Regions from separate parts of the Providencia hangzhouensis genome, predicted to be linked through region 2. Evidence: predicted binding sites of a transcription regulator. Region 2 holds the regulator's gene; the other holds the start of a gene.
The links. Region 2 encodes CRP, which controls carbon source genes, mostly activating them, when cyclic AMP is high. Its sites were predicted from a motif close to ATGTGANNNNNNTCACAT; they were not measured.

Region 1 (8,311 bases), 270 kb from region 2:
ACTAATGTCATCCCAACCGCCATAATGGCGTTGACGGAGGTTTGTTGTAATATATTGAATAGGTTATTAACCGTAAAAAAATTCGGGCTTAATGTTGATACGATTGCAATCAAAACTAATAGTGCGATTAATGATTTTTGCTCCATCAGCCATGCTTTGCTGAACCAGCGTTTTGATGATGCGGTAGTTGAACTCATACTGATAACTCCTGAACTGAGCCATAATTTTTACCCACTGCGGCAGCCATTAAGGCTTCCTGAGTCGCGTCTTTGGCTGAAAATTCGCCGCTGATATGACCTTCGTGCATCACCAAAATGCGGTCACTCATTCCTATTACTTCAGGCATTTCTGAAGAAACTAAAATGATACTCAGCCCTTCTTTTTTAAACTGGTTAATTAGTTGATAGATTTCTTTTTTAGCACCAACGTCTACACCACGAGTTGGCTCATCGAGGATCAGTACTTTTGGTCTTGTCATCAAACCGCGCGCAATGGCCACTTTTTGCTGGTTTCCACCAGAAAGATTGCCAATTATTTGGTCCATAGACGGGGTTTTAATATTGAATAATCGTATGAAATCGCTAACGGTTTGCTGCTCTTCACCATGCTTGAGGCTTCCCCCTGCACGACTGAAATAACGTAATGCCGTCAATGACATATTTTCTTTCACTGACATGCCTAATACTAATCCATCACGTTTACGGTCTTCTGAAATATAAACAATGCCACTGTTTAAGCCATCTTGTGGTGTTTTCAGTGTTACGGGTTTGCCTTCCAGTTTTATCGTACCTGATTTTTTTGTCGCCGCGCCGTAGATGATTTTCATCAACTCTGTACGCCCCGCGCCCATCAAACCAGATACACCTAAAATTTCCCCACTCTTTAGGGTGAAATTGGCATTTGTTACACCTGGTCCAGATACATCTTCAAGCTGCAGCCTAATTTTTCCAGTTTCTACCTCAACCCTTGGATATTGGTCTTCAAGTTTACGACCAACCATCATTTCAATGAGTTTTTCTTCTTCTAATTCACTCACGGGTTTCTCACCAATAAACTGGCCATCGCGAAACACCGTTACATCGTCGCAAATTTCAAAAATTTCTTTTAAACGATGAGAAATATAAACAATGCCACAGCCTTGAGCTTTTAAGTCTTCGATAACTCTAAATAAGGATTCTGTTTCCGTGTCCGTTAGCGCATCAGTGGGTTCATCCATGATAATCACTTGTGATTGGAAGCTAAGGACTTTGGCGATTTCCACCATTTGTTGTTCGCCAATAGAAAGCTCTGCAATAGTTTGATGGCTATCATAATCAAGGTTAAGCCGTTTAAGCAGTTTGTCAGACTCACTGAACATTTTTTTCCAGTTAATTTTGCCAAATGCATTAACATACTCTCGGCCTAGAAAAATATTTTCAGCGATGGTTAATTCAGGGATCAGGTTGAGTTCTTGGTGGATAATCCCAATACCCGCCTCTTGGGAACTTTTGGGCCCATTGAACGCCACCTCTTTGCCTAAATAGCGGATTTGCCCGGCATCTTTTTTATAAATACCTGTCAGCACTTTCATCATGGTTGATTTGCCAGCCCCATTTTCCCCCACCAGCGCCATGACTTTCCCTGGATAGACATTCAATGTCGCACCACTGAGGGCTTTTACCCCTGGAAATGATTTATCAATCCCGATAAGTTCTAATAAAGGTTGCATAGTCACCTCAGAAAGTCACACCAGAACAAAGAATAACGTTAGCGAACGGTGAACATTCCCCTGTTCGGATCACCGCTTTACTGTCATGAGTCAGTTGTTTAAAACGTTCATGACTGCAATAAATAATTTCAATCGTATTGTTTTGAGTGACTTCTAACTGTTGTAAGTGAGCCAAAATAGCAGCTTCCATTTGTGGGTTAATGGTGCTGATTTCCTCTGCTAGAATGACTTTTTCAACTTGCATCTCTTGGGTGATGACACTTAAAACTGACATGAAATCTGGTAAGCCTTGCGTAATGGCTAAATCAATACGTTCCGTTCCTTGATAAATGGGTAAACCTGCATCAGAAAGCGTTATTTGGTCTGTATGACCTAATCTTGCGATTACAGAGGTAACGTTGGCATTAAGTAAAACACCCTTTTTCATTTTTCACCGCCATTCCAGTAAGCGAAACGTTTCGCTCATGTAATAATAGTAAAGATAAGTCACAACTCAATATTGATGATTAATATTTGTGATCAATATCGAAACGTTTCGTTCGTGTTGAGAAAGTTTAAAAACAATAACTTATTGAATCACTTATAGCTGAATCGTTTTTTCTGATTTCTTGGGGCATATCAAAGAAAAATGGAAAAATAGGTCGCAGTATGTAATAAAAGAAATTGATAGTTTTAATATCAACGCTTCTATAATAAAAGGAATGAATATGCAGCTTGCTGAACGAATAGCCCAATTAAGCAATTACCTTGAAAGCGGTTTATATGAACGCCAGCAAGCTATTCGTTTGTGCTTATTAGCCACATTAAGCGGTGAAAGCGTATTTCTATTAGGCCCTCCAGGTATTGCCAAAAGCTTAATTGCACGAAGAATGAAATATGCTTTTCGTCACGCAAACGCTTTTGAATACTTAATGACGCGATTTTCAACACCGGAAGAAATCTTTGGTCCTCTTTCAATACAGGCGCTAAAAGATGAAGGACGATATGAACGTTTAACCAAAGGTTATTTACCAGACGCTGAAGTCGTATTTCTTGATGAAATATGGAAAGCGGGCCCAGCCATTTTAAATACCTTATTAACGGCGGTTAATGAGCGCAAGTTCCGTAATGGTGATGAAGAAAAATCCATCCCTATGCGATTATTAGTAACTGCATCAAATGAATTACCCGATGCTGATAATAGCCTCGAGGCGCTATTCGACAGAATGCTAGTACGTATTTGGCTGGATAAAGTGCAAGAGAAACAAAATTTTCGCGCACTGTTAACAGGAAAATCATCGCTGAATGAATCTCAAATGCCAGAGCATTTAAAAATCAGTGATGAAGAGTACCAACAGTGGCAACAAGAAATTCCTAAAATTACGCTACCCGATCACTGTTTTGAATTGATTTACCAATTACGCCAACAATTAGATGCTACAGAGAAGCAGCTTTATGTTTCTGATAGGCGCTGGAAGAAAGCGGTTTACCTATTACAAGCAAGTGCTTTCTTTAATGGTCGCAACAGCGTATCTCCTCTAGATCTTGTGTTATTAAAAGATTGTCTCTGGCATGACATGCAATCGATGAATACTTTACCGCAACTATTGCAATCATTATTACAAGAAGATGGCTGGCAACAGCGAAAATTAACCCGTGAAATAGAGCAAATTTATCAGCAATGGATGTCATCGACCCAAGATCAAAACAACCAAGATGCATTTAAAGTCAATAAAAACAATGCAATGTTTGCTCGTAAGGCATCTTATGTATTGCCTGAAAATATCAGTGACGGCCGAATTACGCTGTTTTTACATCGCCCACTGCAACTGCATAATATGAAAGTTACCTTTGTAACAACTGATAAAAAGTCACTAATAACCTTCTTAAATAAAGGAACGACACTGTCCGCTCATCTAAATGGGATTGGTTTTGCGCAAGACATTGCTGCTGAGGTAAATAATTTAAACCAGATACAGTTATTAGATGTAAGTCATCAATCATCTACTTTATATATTCAAGATAAAACCTCGTCACTTGCGCCAAATACAAATAATCAAGAGTGGCTAGACAAGCTGGATAAAATTCAAGAAGAGATTCAAACCGCGCGTTATCAGTTTGAAAAACAGCAGCCCAACTTATTTATTGAACCACACTGGCTTGCGGATATTGAACAAAGTTTTATAAAGCTCACTGAAAAGCTAAACCAATTACGTAACCAAATCATGGGTAAAGTGGCCGAATAGCGATGATGAGTTTAGCCACATTAGAAATGCTGCTTTCAGTTAATGAAGGCCAATTAATTGAAGAGATAATTATATCTTTGCTAGCAACTCCTCAATTGGCGGTATTTTTTGAAAAACATCCTCGATTAAAAAAAGCTTTACTCAAAGATTTATCGGGTTGGAAAAAGGATCTCAAACAGCGTATGCAAGATGCGCTTGTTCCCGCACAACTTTCAGAAGAATTTGAACTTTATCGTCAGTCCCTTGGGATTTCGACAGATGCCTTTTTTATCCAATTACCTAATGTCATCGCAAAACTTCACCAACTGGATTCCCCTTTTTACCGTGAGGCATATCAGCTACAGAGTGGGAAAATAGAAAACCGCAGTGCAAGGCAATCACTGTTTGTTCAAAGATGGCGTATTAGCTTAATTTTACAAGTTACAACACTACATAAAGAGCTACTAGAACAGGAAAAAGAACAATTATTGGCAGAATTACAACGCCGACTGGCTCTAAGTGGTAATTTAGAAGATATTCTTGGCGAAAATGAACGTGCTGCTGGCCGGCTGTGGGATTTAACCAAAGGTGTGAACATGACTTCCACTTATAATGACCAATTATTAAGCCGATACAGTGAATTTTTACGTCAGCAGCCTGAATTAGAAAAAATAGCCCAATTATTAGGCCGTAGCCAATCCGCTCAATCCATTCCTGATGATAGTGTTTTTCTTGAACCAATGACTATCATGGAAAAAGTGCCAGAAACGGTTCCTGAGCAAGTTAATGGCTTAAATCAGAGTGATGATATTTTACGGTTATTACCTGCAGAACTCGCTATGTTAGGCCTTGAAGATATTGAATTTGAGTTCTATCGAAAATTACTCGAAAAACAGCTTCTAACTTATCGGTTACAAGGAGATAGCTGGCAAGAAAGAAAAGTTCTGCGCCCTATTACCCACCACCATAATGAAGAACAGCCAAGAGGACCATTTGTTGTATGTATTGATACATCGGGTTCGATGGGCGGTTTAAATGAACGCTGCGCCAAAGCATTTTGCCTCGCGCTAATGAAAATTGCGCTGGCGGATAACCGCTCATGCCATGTGATGTTATTTTCCACAGAAATTGTACATTACGATTTACTTTCTATTGATGGCTTAGAGCAATGTATTCGTTTTTTACATCAAACATTTAAAGGTGGGACTGACCTTGCGGCTTGTTTGCAAGAAACCGCAATAAAATTGGAATCAAAACAGTGGATTGATGCAGATGCCGTGGTGATTTCTGATTTTGTTGCTCAGCGTTTACCGGATGAGTTAATTCAGAAAATAAAGATTATGCAGAAGAAAGGTAAATACCGCTTCCATGCGGTATCTGTATCAAATTATGGGAAACCCAGTATCATGAAGATCTTTGACCATATTTGGCGTTTTGATACTGGGTTAAAAAGCAGGCTGTTACGCCGCTTTAGCCGCTAATTACAGCATACCTTCAACGGATTCTTGCATTTCAGCACCCCATACACCACATTGCACTTGGCCAATGTGTTGGCGTTGAAGAAGTAGCATAACTAAGCGAGACTGGCCAATACCACCACCGATAGTTTGTGGCATTTCACCTTTCACTAACGCTTGGTGCCACTCTAATTCCATACGTTTTTCATCGCCAGTTAAACTTAATTGACGAGTTAAACACTCAGGACTTACGCGAATTCCCATTGAAGAAAGCTCAAATGCGTCCTGTAAAACAGGGTTCCACACAATGATGTCGCCGTTCAAACCACAAAAACCGTCTTCATTTTTTGTTGTCCAGTCATCGTAGTCTGGCGCACGAACATCATGTGATTCACCGCTAGATAGCTTACCACCGATACCAATTAAGAATACTGCACCTAATTCTTTTGCGATTGCGCGTTCACGCCCTTTCGCATCTAAATCAGGGTAGCGCTGTAACAACTCTTCACTGTGAATAAAGTGGATTTGGTCAGGCAGGAACGGTGCCAACCCAAATTCTTTACTTACGGCAGCTTCTGTTTCTTTTATTGCCTTATAGATTTTACCCACTGTCTGCTTCAGATAAGGAAGTGTACGTTCCTCATCTGCCATCACTTTTTCCCAATCCCACTGATCAACATAGACGGAGTGGATTGGGGTTAAGCGATCCTCGTCCGGACGCAACGCTTTCATATGAGTGTATAGACCTTGGCCTTTACTAAAACCGAAACGCCCTAATGTTTTACGTTTCCATTTAGCCAAAGAATGAACCACTTCAAAGGTTGCACCTGGAATTGATTTCACTTTCACTTGAACGGCTTTTTCGCTGCCAGATAAGTTGTCTTGAGTACCATCCCCTAAGCGGCTTAGGATTGGCCCTTGAACTTCAATTAACCCTAATTCTTTTTCAAGTAAACGTGAGAAATATGATTTCACAAAACTAATTTGTTGCTGATGTTCGATAAATGACTTGTCCATAATTTATTCCCATAATTTGTTAGCTGTATTAGCTGATGTATAGATTAAGCAACAAAATGAGGTATAAATTCAATATCCATCATTAAAAAAAGCCTTTACTGTTTATTTTGAATAAAAAAACAGGTATAAAAATGAATAATCGTTAAAATAGAGGTGAAATAATGCCGGAAAATTATCAAATCGATAATCTCGATCGTGACATACTTCACGAATTAATGGCAAATGCACGCATACCGTATGCTGAATTAGCCAAAAAATTCGTTGTTAGTCCCGGGACAATTCATGTCCGTGTCGAAAAAATGAAACAAGCAGGAATTATTAAAGGCACACGTATTGATATAAACCCAAAACAATTAGGGTTCGATGTTTGCTGCTTTATTGGCATTATTTTAAAAAGTGCAAAAGATTACCCAACCGCACTAAAAAAATTAGATGCCTTAGAAGAAGTTGTCGAGGTGTACTATACAACAGGGCAATACAGCATTTTTATTAAAGTAATGTGCCGTTCTATCGATTCTTTACAAGACGTACTTATCAACAAAATTCAGACCATTGATGAGATACAATCCACAGAAACACTGATCTCCTTACAAAACCCGATCTTACGAACAATCAATCCGTAGAAAAAAAATGATATAACCACATTATCCACAGGTAGATCCCAGCTCATTCACAGCGTACAATAGCGCCCTATTATTGTGAAAGAGAATCACCATGACAAAAGTAACCTTAATAAGTGGCAGTACAATGGGCAGTGCGGAGTATGTTGCCGAGCACATGGCTGAGATTTTAGAAGAACTCGGTCATGAAACCGAAATTCAGCATGGCCCGGAGCTTGATGACTTAACACTTGAAGGCATATGGCTGGTGGTGAGCTCAACACATGGTGCAGGTGATCTCCCTGAAAATATTCAACCTCTTTTTGATTCAATAGAAGAAAGTGCTCCTGATCTAAGCCAAGTTCAATTTGGCTCGGTAGGGATCGGTAGCTCTGAATATGACACTTTTTGTGGTGCGATCCATAAAATAGATGACTTGTTAACCAAGCAAGGGGCTAAAAGGATCGGTGAATGTTTGGAAATTGATGTCCAACAACACGAAATACCCGAAGATCCCGCAGGGGAATGGGTTAAAATTTGGGCAAATGAACTCTAATTTGATTAAAATAACAGCAATCAACTGTGGATAACTCAGGGAAGATCCCGGTATTAACCCGTAGTTATCCAGAGTATAAGTTTTAGGTTCCCCATGCCCTGTGTATAAGTACCCTTTTTGATCCCAGCTTATACGCAAATGGATCACGGATCATTCACAGTATATGATCCTTTACACTTTTATGATCTTTAAAGTGAAAATCCACTTATCCACAGAAACGAGTGATCCTAATAAAAGATCTAATAAAGAGATCTTTAAATAAAAAGATCTTTATATTATATAGGGGAGAAACCTAAAGCTTGGTCTCTTCCTCAAACTTGAGTAGAATTCTCTCCTCAAATGCACAATCCGCATTTTCTAACGTTTAAGGTCCACACATGTTTTATCCAGAGCAATTTGACGTCATCGTAATTGGTGGTGGTCATGCCGGTACTGAAGCAGCAATGGCAGCTGCACGTATGGGGCGTCAAACCCTATTACTGACTCACAATATTGATACATTGGGCCAGATGTCTTGCAACCCAGCCATCGGTGGGATCGGTAAGGGGCATCTGGTTAGAGAAATTGATGCCCTTGGTGGTCTAATGGCCACAGCAACAGACAAAGCAGGTATTCAATTTAGAACATTAAATGCCAGCAAAGGGCCTGCAGTTCGTGCAACCCGAGCACAAGCTGACCGTGTTCTTTATCGCCAAGCTGTTAGAATGGCTTTAGAAAATCAGCCAAATTTGATGATTTTTCAACAACCTGTAGAAGACTTAATTGTTGAA
Region 2 (8,311 bases):
TTATTCCTTGGCAAGAACTTGAACCTGAAACATTGGAAAACCTAATTGAAAGCTATGTCTTACGGGAAGGAACCGACTACGGCTCCCATGAAAAAAGCTTACAAGATAAGGTCAACGATGTGAAACGGCAGTTAGTTTCTGGTGAAATTGTGCTAGTCTGGTCTGAATTGCATGAATCGGTTAATTTCATGCCTAAGGGGAGTTTTTCTGTCTGATGTTTTTATTCTATGGTTCATTTTTACGTCATCATCTATCATGAATTAAGTTACAGGTTTTCCACACAATCATGTCGTAAAACCATCAAATAAAACTCAAAACCCTAACACCCGTTAATCCGCTTCATGCACTATTGATTAAAATAGTGCTTATAAGCGCAACACAGGGAGTCCACGATGTCCAAAAAGCACCCAATCATTGCTATCACTGGTTCGAGCGGAGCTGGCACAACCTCAACTAGCCAAGCATTTCGTAAAGTTTTTCACCAATTAAATATCCAACCAGCAACATTAGAAGGGGATAGCTTTCATCGCTATACACGCCCTGAAATGGATATGGCTATCCGTAAAGCCAGAGAACAAGGCCGGCACATCAGTTACTTTGGCCCCGAAGCGAATGATTTTGCGTTGCTTGAACAAACCTTAATCGACTATGCAAAAACAGGTTGTGGGCAGTCCCGTAAATATCTACATACTTATGATGAAGCGGTACCGTATGGCTTGCAACCTGGGACATTTACCCCTTGGGAGCCGCTACCAGACAAAACAGATATTTTATTTTATGAGGGGCTGCATGGTGGCGTTGTCACTCCAGAACATAATGTTGCACAACATGTTGATTTGCTTGTAGGTGTTGTCCCTATTGTCAACCTCGAATGGATCCAAAAATTGATCCGCGATACCACAGAGAGAGGGCACTCCCGCGAAGCGGTTATGGACTCTGTTGTACGTTCAATGGGGGACTATATTAATTACATCACGCCACAATTTTCTCGCACCCATATCAATTTTCAACGCGTTCCTACGGTAGACACCTCTAACCCATTTTCGGCTAAAGCTATCCCATCACAAGACGAAAGCTTTATTGTGATCCGCTTTCGTGGGCTAGAGCAAATTGATTTCCCCTATTTGCTGTCAATGATATCCGGCTCTTTTATTTCAGCAATGAATACAATTGTCGTCCCAGGAGGGAAACTCAGTTTAGCAATGGAATTAATTATGGCACCAATAGTCGAAAAACTAATTAATCAAAAGAACAACAGTTAAATTATTTTTTGATTAAAAAATAAGATGCTTATCATTAATTAAGGTAAGCATCTTTCAATTCAAATATATTAATAAAAATTAAATTTATTTTTAGTTTTTTATTTCAAAGCTGTGTGTGACTTCAACGGTTTTCTCTAACATCAATGCGACTGAGCAATATTTCTCAGCAGAAAGTTGAACGGCACGTTCGACTGCTTTTTCCGTTAATTCATTCCCTGTCACAATAAAATGCAAATGGATTTTCACAAAATAACGAGGGGCTTCTTCACGACGTTGTGAGGTTAATTTAACTTCACAATCCGTAATATCGTAGCGGCCCTTTTGCAAAATCGAAACGACATCAATTGCGCTACAACCCCCCGCTGCCATTAACACCATTTCCATTGGGCTTGGGGCTTTATCACCCGCATTGCCATCCATCATCACCTGGTGCCCAGACGCAGACTCTCCTAAGAAAGAAAGCCCTTCAACCCACTTTACTCTTGCTTCCATTGTATTTCCCCTTGAAATGAAATCGGTTTAAAGGCTACATTGTTCCATAGATATAAGGAATGTTATATCAACTTTATTTGGCTGAAGCGATACAGGGAAGACTTTCTTTATTGAATATGCTACAAACAATACTTAGTTGATAGGATTAAGATCAAAACTCAACAGTTTAATTGATCATATTATAGTGTTGATATCAATTTGCGTTACCAAGAGCAATCAAAAACGCTGAAGTAATCAGCCCCTTGATTATTTAAAGGTATATAAGGCAAATTAATATGCTAAGCTAGTGACTTTAAAGCCAGCCTTTCTAGTACGTTTTTCCGAATGGCTGCAATAACATACAGAGGATAACGCTAATGGTTCTCGGCAAGCCACAAACAGACCCTACTCTTGAATGGTTTTTGTCACACTGCCATATTCATAAATATCCATCCAAGAGCACTCTTATCCATCAGGGTGAGAAAGCAGAAACCCTTTACTATATCGTTAAAGGTTCGGTGGCTGTTTTAATTAAAGATGAAGAAGGCAAAGAAATGATCCTCTCTTACCTGAATCAGGGGGATTTCATTGGTGAGCTTGGGTTATTTGAAGAAGGGCAAGAACGTACTGCGTGGGTTAGAGCAAAAATCGCCTGCGAAGTTGCTGAAATTTCATATAAAAAATTCCGTCAATTGATTCAGGTTAACCCTGATATTTTAATGCGCCTTTCTGCGCAAATGGCTAGTCGCCTACAAACAACATCTGAGAAAGTCGGTAACCTCGCATTCTTAGACGTTACAGGCCGTATTGCTCAAACTCTATTAAATTTAGCCAAACAACCTGATGCGATGACACATCCAGACGGTATGCAAATCAAAATTACCCGTCAGGAAATAGGCCAAATCGTGGGTTGTTCCCGTGAAACAGTTGGCCGTATTTTGAAAATGTTAGAAGACCAAAACCTGATCTCTGCACATGGTAAAACAATTGTGGTTTACGGCACACGTTAATTAACCTTTCAGCCTGGCCACCTTTGGCTGGGCTATTATTGTAAACAGCGGTATATCAATGATATAGCGCTGTTTTTCATTTCTTTGCTTATGGCCCCTTTATTGACTTTCTAGCACACTCGCGTTTTTTGATATTAATTAAAATATACTTATATAAAATAATTAATAATTAATCATCCGAGATTTTATATATGCGCACTATTACTAGCACAAAAAACCAAGTTATTTCGCCACAATTAGAAAATAACAAAAAAGATTTTATTAAGAATAAAACCTTTTTTGAAAACTTACAATATGCAAATCAAGCATCTGTAAATTCCCCCACATTAGTGAAACAACCTACAGAACAGATAAAAAAGACACCACGTGAAAACTTTGTATCTTCATTAAATATAGGAAGTTTGCTACCTAATACCCAGCCAACTCATAAGACATTTTATCCTAAGCATAAAACTATTTTTGAAACTCAAAAAAATAAAAATATTGACATCCGCTCTATCGATTTCAAGACTAGCCTTGATTTTTTTAAAAATATGCCTAGTTCTCAAGATCAGAGCTTAGTTTCTCGCTATCCCCTCATATTTAAAAATTCGAGAAAAATAGAAAAAAATTTTACCCCAGTAGAAGACCATTCAATTACCCATAAAACTCAGGAAGACTTACCAATGCAAACAAGTAAAAAAAACAACGTTGAAACCTCAACGTTTGTAGATTTTCATTTAAACCGTTCCGCAGGTATGCTATCTAATTTTAAATATAAAATAAAATCCATTCATGAAAAAAGTATTCGCAAGTTCAGAGATGTTTTTAAAACAAATAAAAAGGAAGAACTATGCGTTAAATTTGAAAATGGCGAGGCTAAGATTATAGATAAAACTACTATAACCAGTCAAAATTTAATAAAAAAACACGAAAAAATTAAAGATTCGAATAAAGAAGTATTTCAAGATAATAATCAATTAAATAATATCAATACTCTAGACTCTACTGAACCATCACCTGACAAAAATAAAGAGTGCGGAAATATTTTTAATAAAATGGAATCAGCCATTAGCACGTTAGAAGATCATTTCAATGAATCTACCACAAATAAACAACTAGCTTGGGACAATGATGGTATTGACTGGTATAAAGCACAAGATGAAAGTCTAAATACAGAGAGTAGCGAACTTGTTAAACAAGCGTATTCACAAGATATTATTGATGATGCAACTCGCATAATAAATAAGTCAGACTCTGATATTATCAGTGAAAATGCAAAAACAATATTTAATGAATTTTTTAGTGATAACCATCAGAATTCAAGCATTAATTTTTATTCGAGTAATGAAAGTATAAACTCTAATTTATCTGGTTATGTTTCAGAGAATTCTGTCGATTCTGGGTATAGTTCAGAAAACAAGAAGAAAGAAACAGTGGTTAATTTAACCACCTCCGAAAACCACACAAAATCTAAAATAACAGATAATTTAGATCGGAAAGAAAAATCAATTATTAGAAAAAAAAAGCCTAATATCAAAATACGCCACACCGAAAAATCAAAAGCTCGCAAACAATTTATTAGTAATGGATATAAATTATCGCAAAGTAAAGAAGAACAAACAATAATCCCTAAAAATAAAATACCAAAAGCTAAAAGCTTAGAGTATACCTTGCAAGACCCACAAAAAACATTAGAAGATATAAAAAACCTTATGACAGAAATAGTCAAAGAAGAAGCTCATATATCTCACCTTCAATCTGAATTAAGCCTCTTGGATAATAAATAACCGCTTGCTTAAGGAACTAGTTGCAGAGACATTAATGCCTCTGCAACTTTCAATTAATCATTAACTCAGTAACTTCTCTATTGCCGTTTCTAATTTCGCCATGCCGCTATTAATTTCTTCTTCCGAAATAATCAGCGAAGGCGTAAAACGTAAAACATTAGTGCCTGCATTGAGCATCATCAGCCCTTCTACTGCGCTGGCTTGCAGGATATCTTTCGAGCGGTTCAATAGTTTGCCGTCAAGCTCAGCACCAATTAAGAGCCCCATTCCTCTGATCTCAGAAAAAATGTGGTATTTATCGTTAAGCTTATTCAAATGAGCAATAAACAATTCACGGCGCTTTTGAACGCCATTTAATACATCTTCTGTATTAATAATATCAAACGCCGCATTACCTACTGCACAAGCTAATGGATTACCGCCATAAGTGGTACCATGCGAACCCACTTCCATCGTTTTCGCAATTTCTTCAGTAGTAATCATTGCACTGATAGGGAAACCGCCACCCAATGCTTTTGCCGTGGTTAAAATATCAGGCACAACGTTGTAATGCATATAAGAAAATAATTTACCTGTACGCCCCATACCGCTTTGTACTTCATCAAAAATCAACAATGCATTATTTTCATCACATAGCTTGCGAACTCCTTGCAGGAATTCTGATGTCGCAGGGGTGACACCACCTTCCCCTTGTACGGGCTCTAACACCACAGCACAGGTATTTTCATCAATGACCGCTTTGACCGCATCCAGGTCATTAAAAGGCACATGAATAATATCCGCAGGCTTTGGCCCAAAACCATCTGCATATTTCGCTTGCCCGCCCACCGAAACGGTAAATAATGTGCGCCCATGGAAGGCTTGTTTGAAAGCAATAATCTTCGTTTTATATGGGTTATATTTGGTGATAGCGTAACGACGCGCTAATTTAAACGCGGCTTCGTTAGCTTCTGAGCCTGAATTCACAAAAAACGCACGGTCAGCAAATGTCGCATTCGTAAGTTTTTGTGCTAACTTTAGCGCCTGCTCGTTGGTGAAAATATTACTGACATGCCATAGCTTTTCGCTTTGTTCACGCACAGCAGCCACCAAACTAGGGTGACAATGCCCTAAAGCAAGAACCGCGATCCCACCAGCAAAATCAATATATTCTTTACCTTGCTGATCCCAGACACGGCTACCTTCACCTTTAACTGGAATAAATTCCGCCGGCGAAAAAATAGGCAACATAACTTGATCGAAAGTCTGCCGATTAACTGCGTGTTGTTCTGCTGCTGCGTATTGTTCTGACATACCCCTCACCTGCTCTTATTTAATGCGATAATGAAAATATAATCATTAAATATGAATAAAAAATCAAAAAAGAGCAATAGCAAAGGGCATAATATGCATAATTAATTTATTCTGAACCAGATTTATAAATTAATATTTTAGAAAATTATTTAGTAATTCATGGCCTTGCTCACTCAGAATGCTTTCAGGATGGAACTGAACGCCTTCTATAGGCAAGGTTTTGTGCCGTATTCCCATGATTTCATCAACATCACCATTATTCAGTGACCATGCTGATACATCAAAAGAAACAGGGAGTGTCTCTGCCGCAATTACCAGAGAGTGGTAACGTGTCACCGTCAAGGGCCGGTTCAAGCCTTTGAATACCCCTTGATGATTATGGTGAATCGCAGAGGTTTTACCGTGCATAACTTCTCGTGCTTTAACAACTGATGCACCAAAAGCTTGCCCAATGGCTTGATGCCCTAAGCAAATACCTAAAATGGGAAGCGTACCTGCAAAGTATTTTATCGCCTCAAGGGAGATGCCAGCCTCATCCGGTGTACATGGCCCAGGTGAAATCACAAGATGTGTAGGCGAAAGCTGTTCAATTTCTTCGATGGTAATTTCATCATTACGTTTTACAACAACTTCAGCCCCTAATTCACAAAAGTATTGGTATAAGTTGTAAGTAAATGAATCGTAATTATCAATAAGTAGAAGCATATTAGCCTATCCGACTGATTTTTATCATTATGTATTATTTCTTATGCATATTTTTATTGTGTTGGCAATCAGAACGATGATTAAAACACCATAAAAATAATAAGGGCGGCTATCATAGCACAGCCAAAGCAGGAAAATAGCCTATTTAAGTCAATGATTATTTTTTCTCAAAAAAAATTTCCATATAAAAATCATGGAACTATATTTACATTCCTATAACAAGCTCACATTTTGATTAAGAATTACTTTAAATACAATGAAATAAAAGGCTATTAAAACGTAGTAAGCGCTGACACATTTTAACTAACATAGTGAATGAAGAGAAACTCAAAGGGGAAGGAAAAGCGGATTTTAAAAAAAGTGGGCACGTTAAAGCAACCTACCCACTGTATTCGACACGATAGTTTTTAATTACTACTGTTTTTTAATCACTAAGGCTTTTTAATCACTTCAGCAGAAATGATTGTAATTGGCTCTACAGGAACATTTTGATATGGGCCTACATTTTCCGTTTTTACTTTAGAGATTTTATCTGCAACATCCATCCCTTTCACCACTTTACCAAATACGGCGTAACCGAAGTCACGTTGTCCGTGGTCTAAGAACGCGTTATCAGCAACATTAATAAAGAATTGGCTCGTTGCGCTGTCTTTATTTGCAGTACGTGCCATAGAGATAGTACCGCGCAAATTACGTAAGCCATTATCTGCTTCATTTTTGATTGGGGCACGGGTTTGCTTTTGCTGTAAATCTTTATTAAAGCCACCGCCTTGGATCATAAAACCTGGAATAACACGGTGGAAAGTAGTTCCGTTGTAATAACCTTCATTAACATACTGAACGAAATTTTCTGTCGTAACAGGGGCTTTTTTACTATTCAGTTCTAATTCGATATCACCCGCCGACGTGACTAACTTGACATAAGTCTCACCCGCAGATAAAGCAAGAGAAGATGCGCTCATTGCGCAGACGGCCAAAAGTGGCACAAAAATTCGTTTTAACATGTAAGGTCCCTTTCGTTATAGCTCATTACAACTGCAATCAAGCAATTCTAGAGTGAAGCTAACAAGAATGCTGAAGATTTACCTATATTTACGCCCAAAAACAAAAGTGCATCAAATGCGTTAAATTCTAGACCACTTTCAGCAAAAGGCGTCATGAATAATGGCTATTTTTCTATTATTACAATTGCGCGGCTCACAACACAGGAAAAATATTACCTGATTCCAAGAGAAAAGCGGTTGAGAGGAGATTTCGAGTTGTCGGGAAGCGCTAAGCAAAGCTATAATCCCCGAGCCTTTTGAGGCTAACTCAGGGAGAACGACAAATGGCAATTAAAAATCATAACTACCAGATGGCAAAGTTTGTCATCAGTGCACCCGATATCCGTCATCTACCTAAAGATACTGGAATTGAGGTGGCTTTTGCTGGCCGCTCTAATGCGGGGAAATCCAGTGCGTTAAACGCATTAACACAGCAAAAAAGCTTAGCACGTACCAGTAAAACACCAGGAAGAACTCAGCTAATCAACCTATTTGAAGTTGAGGAAGGCGTTCGCCTTGTTGACCTTCCGGGCTATGGTTATGCCGAAGTTCCTGAAGAAATGAAACGTAAATGGCAACAAGCACTCGGGGAATATCTCCAAAAAAGAGAATGCATTAAGGGGCTGGTTGTCTTAATGGATATCCGTCATCCATTAAAAGACCTCGATATGCAAATGATTGAATGGTCTGTTGCGATGAATGTACCAGTTTTAGTTTTACTCACAAAAGCAGACAAACTGGCCTCTGGAGCAAGAAAA

Region 1: a site for CRP is predicted at 2,222-2,239, ahead of rbsD (D-ribose pyranase). Genes of this name have one in related genera too.

Annotation. Positions count from the first base shown of each region.
Region 1 covers NZ_CP135052.1:58,344-66,654, reverse strand. Annotated here, with positions in the region: gene rbsC (ribose ABC transporter permease) at 1-197, opposite strand, end outside; gene rbsA (ribose ABC transporter ATP-binding protein RbsA) at 194-1,708, opposite strand; gene rbsD (D-ribose pyranase) at 1,716-2,135, opposite strand; gene ravA (ATPase RavA) at 2,416-3,933, shown strand; gene viaA (ATPase RavA stimulator ViaA) at 3,936-5,393, shown strand; gene asnA (aspartate--ammonia ligase) at 5,394-6,386, opposite strand; gene asnC (transcriptional regulator AsnC) at 6,548-7,009, shown strand; gene mioC (FMN-binding protein MioC) at 7,101-7,541, shown strand; gene mnmG (tRNA uridine-5-carboxymethylaminomethyl(34) synthesis enzyme MnmG) at 7,919-8,311, shown strand, end outside.
Region 2 covers NZ_CP135052.1:328,813-337,123, reverse strand. Annotated here, with positions in the region: gene PZ638_RS01490 (YheU family protein) at 1-215, shown strand, start outside; gene PZ638_RS01485 (phosphoribulokinase) at 393-1,262, shown strand; gene PZ638_RS01480 (OsmC family protein) at 1,353-1,754, opposite strand; gene crp (cAMP-activated global transcriptional regulator CRP) at 2,111-2,743, shown strand; gene PZ638_RS01470 (hypothetical protein) at 2,935-4,512, shown strand; gene PZ638_RS01465 (aspartate aminotransferase family protein) at 4,573-5,805, opposite strand; gene PZ638_RS01460 (aminodeoxychorismate synthase component II) at 5,935-6,510, opposite strand; gene ppiA (peptidylprolyl isomerase A) at 6,942-7,514, opposite strand; gene yihA (ribosome biogenesis GTP-binding protein YihA/YsxC) at 7,838-8,311, shown strand, end outside.